2 regions of the Lysinibacillus sp. FSL W7-1291 genome follow, and region 2 is predicted to be linked to the other one. Evidence: riboswitches for the same ligand, from Rfam matches in the RefSeq annotation. Region 2 holds a riboswitch; the other holds the start of a gene.

Region 1 (8,051 bases), 1.9 Mb from region 2:
AATGTTGTAAGTAGATGAATTTTTGTTTTAAGTCTCATCACGATGTTCCTTCAACACATAGCCAACTCCACGAACTGTTTGGATAATAGGCGTTGCATTAGCAGCTTCAAGCTTTTGTCGTACATAGCGAATATAGACATCCACAACATTTGTATCCCCATAATAGTCATAGCCCCATACAGCCTCTAGTAGCTGTTCCCTAGTCAGTACTTGTTTAGGATGCTTTAGTAAATAGAACAATAAATCATATTCACGAGGTGTCAGTTGAATATCTTTATTAAAATATACGACCTCTCTTGTTTGCTCGTTTATCGATAAGTGTCCAAATGCAAGGGCAACTTGTTTTGGACTAGCCTTTTGTGAAAATCGTAAAGCATTGCGAATACGCGCCAGCAATTCTTCAATTTCAAACGGCTTTGTCACATAATCATTGGCTCCTAAATCCAATCCTTTTACTTTATCCTCCACCTCACTTTTGGCAGTAAGCATAATAACAGGTGTCTGGGATTCCGTTGCACGAATCCGCTTTAGCACATCAATGCCACTCATCTCAGGCAGCATGACATCAAGTAGGATCAAATCCCATGGCTGTTCACGGTAACGAAGCAAACCATCTGTCCCTGTATGAGCCATTTCCGCCTCAAAGCCTTCAAATTGAAGCTCAAGCTGTAGCACTCTCGCAATATTTTCTTCATCTTCTATAATTAAAATTCGATTGGTCATGTCGAATCCGTCCTTCATCTTTTCTTTTCATCGTAAACGATGCTGGTGGTGAAAGTCTAATTAGAAAATGATGAGAATGGCACATACTTATAGAAACTTAAAGCAAACCACTTCACTTTTTTGATTCCTAGCGTTAGAATACTAATATCTTATTTTCCTATAGGAAACTTTATTTCGTTAATGATACTTTTTGAAACGAGGGAACAATATGGTTTACAAACGAGTCACAAAATCGTCTGCCGAGGCGGTTTTAGATGGAGATATAAAAGGTTGGCGACGCTTTTTACCATTTTTAGGACCTGCATTTATTGCAGCCGTCGCCTATATCGATCCTGGTAATTTTGCTACAAATATTACAGCAGGCTCTCAATATGGCTACCTGCTACTTTGGGTTATAGCCTTTTCTAATTTAATGGCCGTGTTAATTCAATCCTTATCTGCCAAGCTTGGAATTGCGACAGGTAAAAACTTGCCTGAAGTAGCACGCGAGCATTTTTCTAAAAAAACATCCATCTTTTTATGGATACAGGCTGAATTGGTCATCATTGCTACAGATCTCGCTGAATTTATTGGTGCAGCATTAGGGCTTTACTTGCTCTTCAATATCCCTATGCTGCCCGCAGCATTAATTACGGCAGTTGGTTCATTTGCTATTTTAGAACTTCAAAGAAGAGGATTTAGAGCCTTTGAAGCCGGTATTTCGGGCATGGTGTTAATTGTTGTCTTAGCATTTGCCTTCCAAACATTTTTAGCACAGCCAGAATGGGGCGATGTAGCGATTGGCATGTTCACGCCACAGTTTGAAGGTGTAGATTCACTATTATTAGCAACAGGTATTTTAGGAGCAACTGTCATGCCTCATGCTATTTACTTACATTCATCGTTAACGCAAAATCGTATTGTTGGTCGGAATGAAAATGAAAAAAAACGTATTTTCCGTTTTGAATTTATCGATATTATCATCGCTATGATTATTGCCGGAGCGATTAATATGAGCATGCTGATCATTGCTGCAGCAGTCTTCCACACACAAGGCGTGGTTGTAGAAGATTTAGATGTTGCCTACAATGGCTTAAAAGATGCGCTCGGCCCCATGGCTGCTATTTCATTTGGTCTTGGTTTACTTATTGCCGGGCTAGCTAGCTCCTCTGTCGGGACGTTAGCAGGTGATGTAGTCATGCAAGGATTCATTCAAAGAAAAATACCACTTTATTTACGTAGAGCGATTACTATGGTGCCGCCTCTAGTCATTATTGCATCAGGCGTGAATGCAACCTATGCGCTCGTTCTAAGTCAGGTCGTTTTATCTTTCGGTATTTGCATTTGCTCTTGTCCCTCTTGTGATGTTTACAAGCAAACGAAACATCATGGGCAGTTTAGTCAATCACCGTATTACAACGTTTTTAGGTTGGTTTGTTGTTGTTATCGTTGTGACATTGAATATTTACTTACTGTGGGAAACAATATTTGGATAATAAAAATCAGGTACTCGAGATGAACTGCCCCGTAAAAGTTTGATTTCTAACTATTACGGGGCAGTTCAAGAATGGGTACCTGTTTTTTATTTGATTAGACATCGACTTTCGAATGGCTAGTTAGTAAATACTAATATTACTCTATATATGATATTATTTTTGATATTTTTAACGACGATTAAGACATAAAAAGCTGTCCCATAAACCAATCATTCATTAGTTTACAGAACAGCCCTACTATTTAATCTTCCACTTTTAAATCACATTCTTGAAGTGAAAGCATTTTTGTTTTGTGCTTGATTTTGTAGCCAAACCATAACAGTAAAAATAGTGGGATTCCAACATAAGAAACTAATATCCCATACCAATCAATTTGGTCTCCCGTAAAGGCCGTGTAATTTTGCCCAATGACCACAATCATACAAACAGTAAAGGCAAATAGTGGTCCAAACGGGTACAATTTTGCTCTATAAGGTAATAGCTTTGGATCTAGGCCCTGTGCCTCAAATGCACGACGGAAGCGATAATGACTAAAGGCAATGCCGAGCCATGCAATAAAACCAGACATACCAGAGGCGTTTAACAGCCAAATATAAACAACGCCATCACCAAAGAAAGACGCTAAAAAAGCTAAGCAACCTACAGCTAATGTTGCCATCAACGCATAAATTGGTATTCCTCGACGACTTAGCTTTGTGAAGAACTTAGGCGCATGTCCATCCACTGCTAATTGCCATAGCATACGTGATGATGCATAAAGCCCTGAATTTCCAGCTGACAGCATAGCCGTTAAAATAATGGCATTCATTAACGAAGCTGCAAAGGCAATACCTAAGCGGTCAAACACTAATGTAAACGGTGATACTGCGATATCTTCTGATAATAAGCGTTCATCTGTAAATGGAATCAACATTCCGATTGCACCAATTGCTAAAATATAAAACAAAAGAATACGCCAGAATACGGATTTAACAGCCTTTGGAATATTTTTTCCTGGATCGTCTGTTTCACCTGCTGTAATCCCAAGTAACTCTGTTCCTTGGAATGAAAATCCGGCTGCTAGGAAAATTCCAAATGTAGCTAGGAAGCCACCGTGAAATGGTCCATCACTAATAAAGAAATTAGTAAAGCCTACAGGTGCCTGTCCACCTAAAATACCAAAAATCATTAATAAACTGATAATAATAAAAACAATGACTGTCACTACTTTAATCATCGCAAACCAATATTCACTTTCTCCATAGCTCTTTACAGAAAGTAAATTAAATGACAGTACAACAGCAATAAATAATACTGTCCAAAGGGCTGATGAACTATCAGGGAACCAATATTTCATAATTAAGGATACTGCCGCAATTTCTGCTGCAATAGTGATTGCCCAGTTATACCAATAGTTCCAGCCTAATGCAAAGCCTAGTGCTGGATCTACAAATTTTGTTGCATACGTACTAAATGAACCGGATGATGGCATATAGGCAGCCATTTCCCCTAAGCTTGTCATTAAAAAGTACACCATAATACCGATTAGGGCGTAGGCAAGCAATGCACCACCAGGTCCAGCTTGTGCAATGGCACCACCACTGGCTAAAAATAGTCCCGTACCAATTGTACCGCCTAAAGAAATCATTGTGATATGACGGCTTTTCAATTCTTTTTTCAGCTTTGGCGCTTTATGTCCGAGCTGATTTACTTTTATTTCACTCACGATATAGCTTCCTTCCTATTTACGAGGCAAAAAAATGCCATCACATATACACTGTGATGGCTAAGTTAATCCTCAGTTTTTCCTAAATGATAGCTCAACACGTTGTGCAAACGTGACAGTTCTGTTCCTTTCGGAGACAGCCCCAGCATGAGGTTTTCAAGTCCCCTCACACTTCGGCAATATTCCCTTTCAGCTAATCTCATCAATGCTTGTCATTTCCATTAGCATACTTATAAATATCGCGACCTCTACCTCAATACAAACATGAGGCATATAATTATTAAATTTATGATGCTTATTATATTAGCATAAGACCTTTGACATTTCAATATAACAATAAATGTTCTGTATTTTGTGAATCTTCTACTATTTTTATTAGTTTGTTAAAGTGTTATAGTAGTTCAATTAGAACGGTTACGAACAGGGGGATTTATTTTGACTACAAATGATCATTCCGCTAGTTTTCCGAGTAAAAAAATTAGCTGGAGGGGAACAACCTTACTTTTAGTCTTCGGAGTTATCTTTATAGCCTCTACATTAAGAATGCCACTAACTGTTGTTGGCCCTATTATATCATTTATCCGTGACGATCTTGGTATTTCTAATGTACTTGCAGGCTTTCTAACAACGATTCCATTGCTCGCTTTTGCTACCATCTCACCATTTGCGCCCGTTGTAGCACGCAAACTAGGGCTTGAGCTAACACTATTTTTATCCACTATTTTATTAGCCTTGGGGATTGTTCTACGTTCCCTTGGTACAACGGGGTTACTTGTATTTGGTACTGTACTCATCGGCATAGCCATATCATTTGGAAATGTGCTGATTCCAGGATTATTAAAATTAAAATTTCCATACCATGTTGGTTTATTAATGGCATTTTTCACTATGTCGATGAACTTAACGGCTGGGCTTGGCGCAGGTATTAGCTATCCTATAGCCAATTCATCATTTGGCTGGCAAGGAGCGCTGTCCATTGCACTTGTACTAGTGGTCGTAACGATTTTAATTTGGATACCTCAATTGAAATCAAATAAACCTGAGCCAGCCACTACCTCTAAAATGACGAGTACACCCTTATGGAAGTCACCTGTTACTTGGGCTGTCACAGGTGCAATGGGATTACAGTCTTTATTATTTTATACGACTGCTGCTTGGATTCCCGAAATCTACATCGCCCAGGGATTGGCTCCTGACAAAGCTGGTTGGATGTTTTCTATCATGCAATTTTCACAAGTACCAATGGCATTGGCTGTGCCTATCATTGCAAGTAAAATGGCTTCTCAAAGACCTCTTGTAGTGATGTTTACATTCTTCTATTTAATAGGCTTTACTGGAGTTGTCATGGAGTGGACAAGTCTTGGGGTACTGTGGATGATTCTTTTAGGTTTAGCAGGAGGTTCTTCATTTGCCTTAGCGATGATGTTCTTTACACTTCGTACACGCACGGCATTTGAAGCAGCAGATTTATCAGGCTTTGCACAATCATTAGGTTATTTATTTGCCGCCATTGGCCCTATTCTTTTTGGCTACTTACATGATTTATTTGGTGGCTGGAATATTGCTGGTTGGCTCTTTGTAGCTGTGGCGACCATTCTTTTCTTTTGCTCAATGAGAGCTTCTAAAGACGAATATGTCCATTAAAATAAAGCAGATGGGATAACTGCTCATATTTCCCATCTGCTTTACTTCTATATAGGTATAGACGTTTTATTTGTCCAATTGCTGTAGTAAGGTTAGCAGTTCAGTAAGACGGTCCGCTGTTTCTTTGTTGTGAGCTATAACTGCTGCAAAAATAGGAACAGCCTCTTGTAAGAGTATATAACTAAAATAATAATAGCTTACAAAAGCTTTCTGCTCATAACCCTTTGGCGTTTCCTCCTCCCATTCCAGCTCATCATTCTCTTCGTGATCCATCCATAAATATTTGACATCTAACAGCTCCTGCATAGTTTGAACTGAATAGGATGGGTCTAGATAATCTTCAGAAATTGCATGTGCCACAGCTAAATAAAGCTCTACTTCTTGTACAGAGACATCCCCCGTATTTTTGCTAGCAAGCTTTTTTAGAAGGACAAGCAAAGCCCATGGTGTGACCTGCCATAGTGTACCTTGATGCTCCACTAACTCAGCTAGCTCTATATATTGCTCCTGTTCAATCAGCTGAGGGATAGCCGTTCCTCTTCCATAAGGTGTCGTCAATTGTAACCACGGGATACTCGGAATTTGCTCATTCAACATAGCGTTTCGTCCTCTCCACAATCAGTTAATAGCATGGTTTTTGATAAAAATAATTGGGTGTATGATAAATATTGACATACGGCTTATGGAAAATATGAGTCGTTGCGGGCGAAAGTGGTGGGATTAGCCATGTCCAGTTGCCTGTAACGTCTCGTCCTGCTGATTCCTCTGCTTCTTCAAACAATTTAAACTGCTGAGCAGCTGTATGATGATCGACAATGCTCACGCCTTGTTCTTTGAAAGAATGAAGGACAGCAATATTAAGCTCCACTAATGCACGATCACGCCAAAGTGAAGCTTGCTTGGTTGTATCAAGATTAAAAACCCCCGCAATAGCTGGTAGCATATTATAACGGTCATGATCTGCTAAATTACGTGCACCGATTTCTGTCCCCATATACCAGCCATTAAAGGGTGCGGCTTGAAAATCAATGCCTGCCATTTGAAAACGCATACTTGAAATAATGGGTACAGCATACCATTTCATTCCTAATTTCTCTACATCCACTGACTCTGGATGACGAATTGGCACCTCTAAAATATATTCTACAGGAATTGTAAACAGCTGCGGAGCTCGCTCATCTACTTGTATAACAAGAGGTAACACATCGAATGGTGTCCTCTCACTTTTCCAACCTAACGATTCACATACTTTAGTAAAAACAATAGAATGTGCATCACCAATAACGCCAGCTTCCGTTTCATAGCCTGCATAACGAATTAGCTGATGATTCCATATACGCACTCTGTTCGAAGCAAATACTGTTATTGTTGGACGGATTTTTCCACTATTTGTTGCATAATCGATATGCTCCAGTAGTTTTTGAAAAATATCCTGTTCATCTAAAACGGCACGTGCATCTACTACATGCAATGATTGCCAAAACAGACGACCAATACATTTGTTACTATTACGCCACGCCACCCGTGCACCAAAAGCTAGCTCCTCTGTTGTTGGGTCGTACTCACCTGCATTCTTAATCTGTTGTAATCTATTCGCTAACCAACGCTCTGATTCATCTTGTTCTGTCTGATATAAACTTAAAAATTGCTGGATCTCCTGTATATTCATTTCGATTCCTCCACTTATCCTCATATTAGAGGAACAAAACGACAAGCACCACGAAAATAGCTATAAAAAAACATACATATTGCATATATGAAATAGTTTGTTCAAATTTATAATGAATCGAATCATGATTAGAAGATATTGTGAATGAAGAAGGAAAAGAGGTGGGCGACATCTTATAGAAAGGAGAAACAAAATATTAGTCATGTAAAAAAGCTACTGAACCATTGATAGCGGATTCGTAGCTTTCACTCTTTACTAATGTATCATTTATTGATAAAAGAAAAAGCATGTAACACAATATTTGTGCTACATGCTTGATGACCCGTACGGGATTCGAACCCGTGTTACCGCCGTGAAAGGGCGGTGTCTTAACCACTTGACCAACGGGCCGTGGCTCCGAAGGCAGGACTCGAACCTGCGACAACCTGATTAACAGTCAGGTGCTACTACCAACTGAGCTACTTCGGAATAATGATGGGCCTAAATGGACTCGAACCATCGACCTCACGCTTATCAGGCGTGCGCTCTAACCAGCTGAGCTATAGGCCCATTTTGGAGCGGGTGATGAGAATCGAACTCACGACATCAGCTTGGAAGGCTGAGGTTTTACCATTAAACTACACCCGCAAATAATGGTGGGTCAGGACGGAATCGAACCGCCGACACTTAGAGCTTCAATCTAATGCTCTACCAACTGAGCTACTGACCCAAAATGGAGGAGGTAGAGGGATTCGAACCCCCGCGCGGTGTTACCCGCCTGTCGGTTTTCAAGACCGATCCCTTCAGCCAGACTTGGGTATACCTCCAAAAATATTGAACTGGTGGAGCCTAGCGG
Region 2 (8,051 bases):
ACAAAAAAGGGGTGGCTCAGCATATAATCTGAACCACCCTGTTTTATGTTATTCAAAATAATCTTTATAGTAGCCACCGACATTACCTGTATTATCGATGATAAAAATGAACTCTTCTGTTTCATTTTTTACTTCATATTCTTTCCCTACTGTTAATACATTGGACACTAAGTATTTTGATGCATTTGTATGTTTGCAAGTTATCGTTCGTAGTGTTGGCGCATCTTTCCATTTTAAATGTAACATATTCTCTCTACCTCTCTTTACTAGCCGAAGCTAATGTCTATTGCTTATTTTATAATATTTTTGGGCTTTTGTGGAGAAAAAAGAAAGACTATAGCTATTCTATCCAAAAAAAATGACTATTTGAGGTGTTATGATGAGTTTTGGTGGTGTACCGCAATGGTTTTTTATTATTGCTGTAGCATTTGCAATCTGCTTTGTTCTTTATGCAGAATGGAATTCTAGAAAATAAGTGAGTCCAATAAATCGGACTCACTTTTTCTATGCTTATTTTAATGTCCGCTTTAAAAATTCTTTTGTCCGTTCATGCTGAGGGTTTACTAATACTTGTGATGGCGGGCCTTCCTCGACAATGATGCCTTTATCCATAAAGACGACACGATCTGCCACCTCTTTGGCAAACTCCATCTCATGTGTCACGATTAACATTGTATTCCCCTCAGTGGCTAACTGTCGCATCACCTTTAATACCTCACCGACCATTTCTGGGTCTAATGCCGAAGTCGGTTCATCAAATAGCATGACATCTGGATTCATTGACAATGCTCGAGCGATAGCCACACGCTGCTTTTGCCCCCCTGAAAGCTGACGAGGCTTGGCGTTCACATATTGATCCATACCAACGATATTCAAATATTTAAGCGCCGTTTCTTCTGCTTCTTTCTTTGATCGCTTCAATACTTTGATTTGGCCCACTGTGCAATTGTTTAACACATTGTGATTGTTAAATAAATTGAATTGCTGGAATACCATTCCTAGATGTGTACGATATTCTTGAATATTGTGCTTATCATCTAAAATGTCTTCCCCTTTATAAATAATTTGACCACCACTTGGCGTTTCTAATAAATTGATGCAACGAAGTAATGTCGATTTACCAGAACCAGAAGAGCCAATTAAACAAACGACTTCGCCTTTTTCTACTTGGAAATTTACATCTTTTAACACTTGGTTACGTCCAAATGATTTACTTAAATGTTCAATCTTAATCACTGCCATTTGTGCGTCCCCCTATACAGCTTCTTTTTGTTCTTTTTGATAGGCATCAGGTCCATCTAGACGTTTTTCAACATAGAGAAGGATGCGAGATGCGGTAAATGTCATGATAAAATAAAGAATACATGCAACAAAGAATGATTCAAAATAACGGAAGTTGTTACCTGAAATTGATTTTGTTTGGAAGAATAATTCCGTTACCCCAATGACATTTAATACGGCTGTATCCTTAATATTCATAATTAATTGGTTACCTGTCGCCGGCAAGACATTGCGTGCTACTTGTGGTAAAACAACATGCAGCATGATTTGGAAGTGATTCATACCAATTGCCGACGCTGCCTCGTATTGACCATTATCAATCGAGACAATACCACCTCGAACAATTTCTGCCATATAGGCCCCTGTGTTAAGGGAAACGACTAAAATACCTGCTGTAATAAAATGCATATCGATACCAAATGCGATATCTAGTCCGTAGTAGACTACCATAGCCTGTACAATCATTGGTGTACCACGGAAAAATTCAACATAGCATGTCAGGATAAAATTAATAAGCTTTAAGCTATAAAATTTTAAACCTTTTTTACGAACTGGAATCGTATGCATAATTCCAATGAAAAATCCGATGAATGCACCAATAATTGTACTAATAATCGAAATCAGTAACGTATAATACGCACCTCGTAAAAACATTTGCCAGTTGTTTTCAATAATTGAAAGTATCCATTCAAGACTCATGATGTTCCTCCTAACAATGTCATGTTGCTTGCTTATTTCCTTCGTGTCCTAGCTATTTCTACTATTCTATGATTTGTTACGCTAGGACATTATCATTATGTAGAGAGGTTCTCATTTTGATAATGATGAAATGATCATGCACGGACCAGCAACTAGCCCGTGCCTTGTCATTATTGTGCTGCTGGTTGTTGAGAAATCGCTTCTTCCATAATCGCTTGACGATCGTCTTCCGAAATACCTTTTAGGATTTCGTTGATTTTTTCACGGTTTGCATCGTCTTTACGTAAGCCTACAGCAATCGAAGTATTGGAAAGATCCGTATCAAAGCCTTCTTCAAATGCGACATATGTGAACTTATCGTTGGCAGCAGCAGCGGAAATACCTTCTGGACGTTCTGCTACATAGCCATCAATTTTGCCAGCCTCTAAAGCAACACGCATTGCGGGGAAGCTTTCCATTGCTGTTTGTTTTTCTACACCGTTAATTTGATCAATAACGTTGTAGTTCGATGTATTTAATTGTGAAGTAATTTTAGCACCAGAGAAATCTTGAATCGATTTTGCATTTTCATACTTGCTACCTTTCTTAATAACCATAACGAAATCAGAAGTATAGTAGTTTTCTGTAAAATCAATCGTTTTCTTACGCTCTTCAGTTGGTGACATACCCGCGATAATCGCATCAATTTTGTTAGATTGTAGCGCTGGTACTAATCCGTCCCATTCCATTTTGACAATGACTAGCTCTTTGCCTAAGCCTTCAGCAATTTTTTTTGCCATTTGGACATCGTAGCCGCCTGCATACTCTGCATTATCAGCAATTTTCACTGCACCATTAGCATCACCTTGCTGTGTCCAGTTAAATGGTGGATAGCCAGCCTCCATTCCGATTCGGAATTCACCGCCACTTGCTTCCTTGTCAGCACCAGCATCACCTGAACCGCCATCCTTTTTGTCGCTAGTGCCACATGCAGCTAGCACAATTGCTGTCATGATAGAGATCATTACTAACAACCATTTTCTTTTCATAAAAAACTCCCCTTTTCTGTAAAAAAATAAGACAACTGTAATAAAAAAGACCTAAGTATATTGAACTTAGGTCTTACCTTGTATGACAGTTGCCCAAATCCTCACTATAATTTCCATTTTCCGAGATAGCACAACCTAGTAAATCTGGAAATCCATTTACTAGGACAGTCCTGCACTTATTCACTGCAGACCCAGCATAAAAGTACGAGCTCCTTTTATACTTCGGCGATATTTCCTTCTTCATTGCGTCTTCGCTTGCTTGAACTCAACAATGAACTAATAAATACCGCGCCTCTACCTCACTGGTAAACGTTAGTGAGGTTTGTTTATTTAATTGATATTTAGATACTACTATAAAACTAGTACACTCGTCAAGACAGTTTTAACATTTTTCTGACTAATGACAATATTAGGATATTGTTCGTTCTCTATTCATTTTAAATCGTTAAGCTTCTATCGATATTTCTGAAAATTAAAACAAATTTTTATTATAGAGTATGTGCTCTATGTGAGAAAAGTTGTGTTTATGTCTTTTTTGCTCCTCTAAACGATATAACATTAGTACTCTTTCAAACATAGAATCGGTCAAAATCTTTCGTCATGCATAAAAAAACCCTGCTGAACATTGTTCGCAGGGTTGAATGGCATTATGAATTTAATAGTAAATCTTCAGGATTTTCGATTAATTCTTTAACTGTTTTTAAGAATCCTACAGAATCTTTTCCATCGATGATACGGTGATCGTAAGAAAGTGCTACATACATCATTGGACGGATTTGAACTTCACCATTTACTGCAACTGGACGGTTAACAATTGAGTGCATACCTAAAATACCAGCTTGCGTACCGTTCATAATAGGAGTTGACATTAATGAACCGAATACACCACCATTTGTAATTGTGAATGATCCACCAGCCATGTCATTTAAGCCTAATTTTTTATCACGAGCTTTTGTCGCTAAGTTAGCGATATCTTTTTCGATTTCTGCAAAGTTTTTGCTGTTTGCATCGCGTACAACTGGTACAACTAAACCTTCTTCAGTTGATACAGCAATACCGATATCAAAGAAGTTATTTAAATGAATTTCATCGCCAGAGATTTGAGCGTTTACGTATGGGTATTTTTTTAGTGCCGCAACAACAGCTTTTGTGAAGAATGACATGAAACCAAGTTTGATGTCGTTTGCTTTTACAAACTCTTCTTGTTTACGTTTACGAAGTGCCATGATATTTGTCATGTCAATTTCGTTAAATGTTGTTAACATTGCTGTTGATTGTTTCACTTCTAATAAACGTTTAGCAATTGTTTGGCGACGACGGCTCATTTTTTCAACTGTTACACGGTCAGAATTAGCTGCTGGTGTAAATACTACTGGGCCACCTGAAGTTGCTACTGATGTAGGTGCGGCTACTGGTGCTACAGCTGGAGCTGTACCATGAGCTGCTACATCTTGTACACGTACACGTCCTTGTGGATCTACTGGAGATACTGCTGCAAGGTTGATACCTTTTTCACGAGCAAGACGACGTGCTGCTGGAGAGGCGATTACTCGCTCACCAGAAGTTTCTTCTACAACTGGAGCCGCTGCTACTGGTGCAGATGCTGCTTGTGGCGCTGCTGGAGCCGGAGCTGCTTCAGCTGGAGCCGCTGCAGGTGCAGGTGCTGCGCCTTCGCCTGCTTCTACTACTGCGATAACTTGACCAACTAGTACAGTATCGCCTTCTTCAGCTAAAATTTGTGTTAATACACCTGCTTCTTCAGAAATGATTTCAGCGTTTACTTTATCTGTTTCAAGTTCAACGATGAATTCACCTTTTTCAACGCGATCGCCCACTTTTTTTACCCACTGTGCGATACTACCTTCTGTAATCGATTCTGCTAATTCAGGGACTTTAATTTCAGCCACTTTCATTTCCTCCTTTGATTAACGTGCATGACGCACATAAAAGGGCTACTGCTTGAGGGCAAGTAGCCCGGTTTTTTCAAAAATTTATATGTGATTATTTAACCTTCACTGGCTCAGCAACTGCCGCTTCAATTAATGCTGCTTGTGCTGCTTTATGAGAATCTGCATCCCCTTCAGAAGTTGAGCTCATTGCAGGACGACCTACATAGCGAAGTTTTTTACCTTCTGAAAGTTCATATAATGTTTCTAATGCATAATTCCATGAGCCTTGGTTTTTAGGTTCTTCTTGTACCCAAACAATTTCTTTCACATTTGGATACTTAGCAATAATACCAGCAACTTGCTCTTTTGGGAATGGGTAAAGTTGTTCTACACGAATAATGTGTAAATGATCGAAGCCTTCTCCGTCTTTTACGCGATCCGCTAAGTCGATCATCACTTTACCAGTTCCTAAAACGATACGCTCTACAGCTTCTGGTTTAGCGCCTAAACCTGGTTGTTCAATCACTTCTTGGAATGAACCATTTGCTAATTGTTCAGCATTCGCCGCAGCTAATGGGTGACGTAATAGTGATTTTGGTGATACGACTACAAGTGGACGTACCCCTTCTGTACCTAATAACGCTGCTTGACGGCGTAATAAATGATAGTAGTTACCTGCGTTTGAACAGTTCGCTACAAACCAGTTGTTTTCAGCTGACATTTGTAAATAGCGTTCCATACGGCTTGAAGAGTGCTCTGGACCTTGACCTTCATAACCATGTGGTAAAAGGATCACTAATCCAGATTTTTGGCCCCATTTAGAGCGTGCCCCTGAAATAAAGTTATCAAACATCACTTGTGCCATGTTCGCAAAGTCACCGAATTGTGCTTCCCACACTGTTAAAACATGACTATTTTCTAGGTTGTAACCATACTCAAAGCCTACTACTCCCGCTTCTGTCAGTGGAGAGTTGTGTACTGAGAAGGATGCACTCGCACCAGAAATATGATGAAGCGGTGTGAAGACATTCCCATTGTTTTTATCGTGAAGTACTAAGTGACGTTGAGAGAATGTACCACGTTGAGCATCTTGACCTGTAAAACGTACTGGTGTGCCGTCTTGGATAATTGTCGCATATGCTAACGTTTCTGCATGGCCCCAGTCAATTTTTGCTGATGCATAGGCATCACGACGTTTTTCTAAAATTTTGCCAAGCTTTTTCTGTGGCTCGAAGTTTTCTTCAAACACTAAAAGCTCTTCATTGATTTTTTCTAAACGTTCCGCACCAACTGCTGTATCAATTTGTGGGAACTCTACTTTTAATTCTGCTGGCATTTCTAAATGCTGATGATCATCTTTATCTGCCATTTCTCTTACATGGTCATAGGCTGCTTGCATTTCTGCATAGATTGCTGTATCTAAGGCAGCTACATCTTCAGCAGATAGAAGACCTTCAGCCACTAATTGTGCTCCATATAAAGCACGCACTGTTTCATGTTTAGAAACCAATTTGTATGTTTCTGGGTTTGTCACAGTTGGGTCATCTGTTTCATTATGACCATGGCGACGGTAACCAACTAAGTCTACAATAATATCTTTGCCGAATTTTTGACGGTAGTTAGCAGCAAAACGACCCACTTGCGCTACTGCCTCTGGGCTATCTGCGTTGACATGGATTACTGGTACCTCGTAACCTTTTGCTGGGTCAGAAGAGTACACAGAAGAACGAGAATCATAATGCTCAGTTGTGAAACCGATCATATTGTTCGCGATAATGTGGATTGTACCACCTGTTGTAAAGCCTTCTGTTTTAGCAAAGTTTAAAACCTCAGTCACAATCCCTTGGCCTGGGAATGCAGCATCACCGTGCACTAAAATACCTAAGCCTTTAGTACGGTCGTGTACCGCTTGGCCTGGTTTAGACGTATCATCTTGTGTTGCACGAGTAGCTCCAAGTACAACTGGATTGCCAACTTCTAAGTGAGATGGGTTGTAAGCCAATTTAACATTCATACCCGATTCACGGTTGTAAGAAGCACCCATATGGTATTTCACATCACCTGTCCAACCTTTTGTAATTTCAAGGCGGCCATGCTCAGGCATAAATAACTCATTTGAAACATGTGCAAAGTCAGAGAACATCATGTCATAAGGTTTGTTTAAGATGTGTGTTAAAACATTTAAACGACCACGGTGTGCCATACCAATACGTACATTTTCTACATTTTTGGTTTCTGCTGTTTTAACGATTTCATCAAATAGAACGATTTGCGTATCTAAGCCCTCACCAGAGAAACGCTTTTGCCCTACAAAAGTTTTATGAATAAATTTTTCGAAATTTTCAACGCGAGTTAAACGATCTAATAAGGCTTTCTTCTCTTCAGAAGATAATGCTTGTTTAAATAAGCCTGATTCAATTTGCGCTTGAATCCAATCACGTTCTTCTGTAGCTACTACGTGACCGTATTCAAATGCCACTTTATCTGTATAAACAGCTTTTAGATAGTCGATTGCATCCTTACCATTTTTCACGTTTGCTGGCACATCTTTGAAGAAGATTGCTGCAGGAATTTCAGCTAAATCCGCAGCGCTTAAGTTGAACGCGCTTTCTTCAATTTGAGCTGTTTGTAGTTCACGGTTTTTCAGAGGATAAATATCTGCCGCTAAATGACCGTGTGAACGGATTGCGTCTGCTAATTTCACAGCGGCTAACACTTTTTTGTAATCGCCAGCAGGAGCCGCTGCTGTATGACTAACTACAGCTACTTCACCTTCTACTACTACTGGTGCACCAAATTGTTGGAATAAAGAAACTAACTCCGGTTCTACTTCTTCAGGAGACTGTAAGAATAAGTCGTATTGCTCCATCACATATCCTAGGTTAGGACCAGAGAAAGCTGACCATGGAGAACTTACAGTTGTAACGTTGTTCGACATGAAAAATGACCTCCAAATTTTGCCTTTCGGCAGTTCCATTAATTAAATTACAATTAATTATATAATATTTAGCCGTTCTTTAAAAGAAAGTTTCACACTACTTTTCCATATTTTAAAGAACGTTTTTTCCATCTCAATCTTACTACTCTTCACAAAAAATACAACTCTTTTTAGCAAATTAAGCAATTTTTTTCGCAAAGGATAGAATAATGAAAT

The links. A riboswitch is a leader RNA that binds a small molecule or an ion and turns the genes downstream of it on or off. The one in region 2 is predicted to bind lysine.
Positions count from the first base shown of each region.
Region 1: another riboswitch for lysine. It lies ahead of NST76_RS01320 (amino acid permease); the one in region 2 lies ahead of NST76_RS10790 (transporter substrate-binding domain-containing protein).

Region 1 covers NZ_CP151994.1:270,981-279,031, reverse strand. The annotation lists gene NST76_RS01335 (HAMP domain-containing sensor histidine kinase) at 1-38, opposite strand, end outside; gene NST76_RS01330 (response regulator transcription factor) at 28-723, opposite strand; gene NST76_RS01325 (Nramp family divalent metal transporter) at 932-2,221, shown strand; gene NST76_RS01320 (amino acid permease) at 2,440-3,903, opposite strand; lysine riboswitch at 3,986-4,162, opposite strand; gene NST76_RS01315 (MFS transporter) at 4,339-5,547, shown strand; gene NST76_RS01310 (hypothetical protein) at 5,614-6,144, opposite strand; gene NST76_RS01305 (nitric oxide synthase oxygenase) at 6,170-7,216, opposite strand; tRNA gene NST76_RS01300 (tRNA-Glu) at 7,535-7,606, opposite strand; tRNA gene NST76_RS01295 (tRNA-Asn) at 7,608-7,684, opposite strand; tRNA gene NST76_RS01290 (tRNA-Ile) at 7,692-7,765, opposite strand; tRNA gene NST76_RS01285 (tRNA-Gly) at 7,770-7,843, opposite strand; tRNA gene NST76_RS01280 (tRNA-Phe) at 7,850-7,925, opposite strand; tRNA gene NST76_RS01275 (tRNA-Ser) at 7,930-8,022, opposite strand; tRNA gene NST76_RS01270 (tRNA-Ala) at 8,036-8,051, opposite strand, start outside.
Region 2 covers NZ_CP151994.1:2,202,866-2,210,916, reverse strand. The annotation lists gene NST76_RS10810 (toxic anion resistance protein) at 1-1, shown strand, start outside; gene NST76_RS10805 (DUF6501 family protein) at 49-246, opposite strand; gene NST76_RS10800 (amino acid ABC transporter ATP-binding protein) at 511-1,242, opposite strand; gene NST76_RS10795 (amino acid ABC transporter permease) at 1,255-1,980, opposite strand; gene NST76_RS10790 (transporter substrate-binding domain-containing protein) at 2,151-3,008, opposite strand; lysine riboswitch at 3,127-3,313, opposite strand; gene odhB (2-oxoglutarate dehydrogenase complex dihydrolipoyllysine-residue succinyltransferase) at 3,656-4,915, opposite strand; gene NST76_RS10780 (2-oxoglutarate dehydrogenase E1 component) at 5,010-7,835, opposite strand.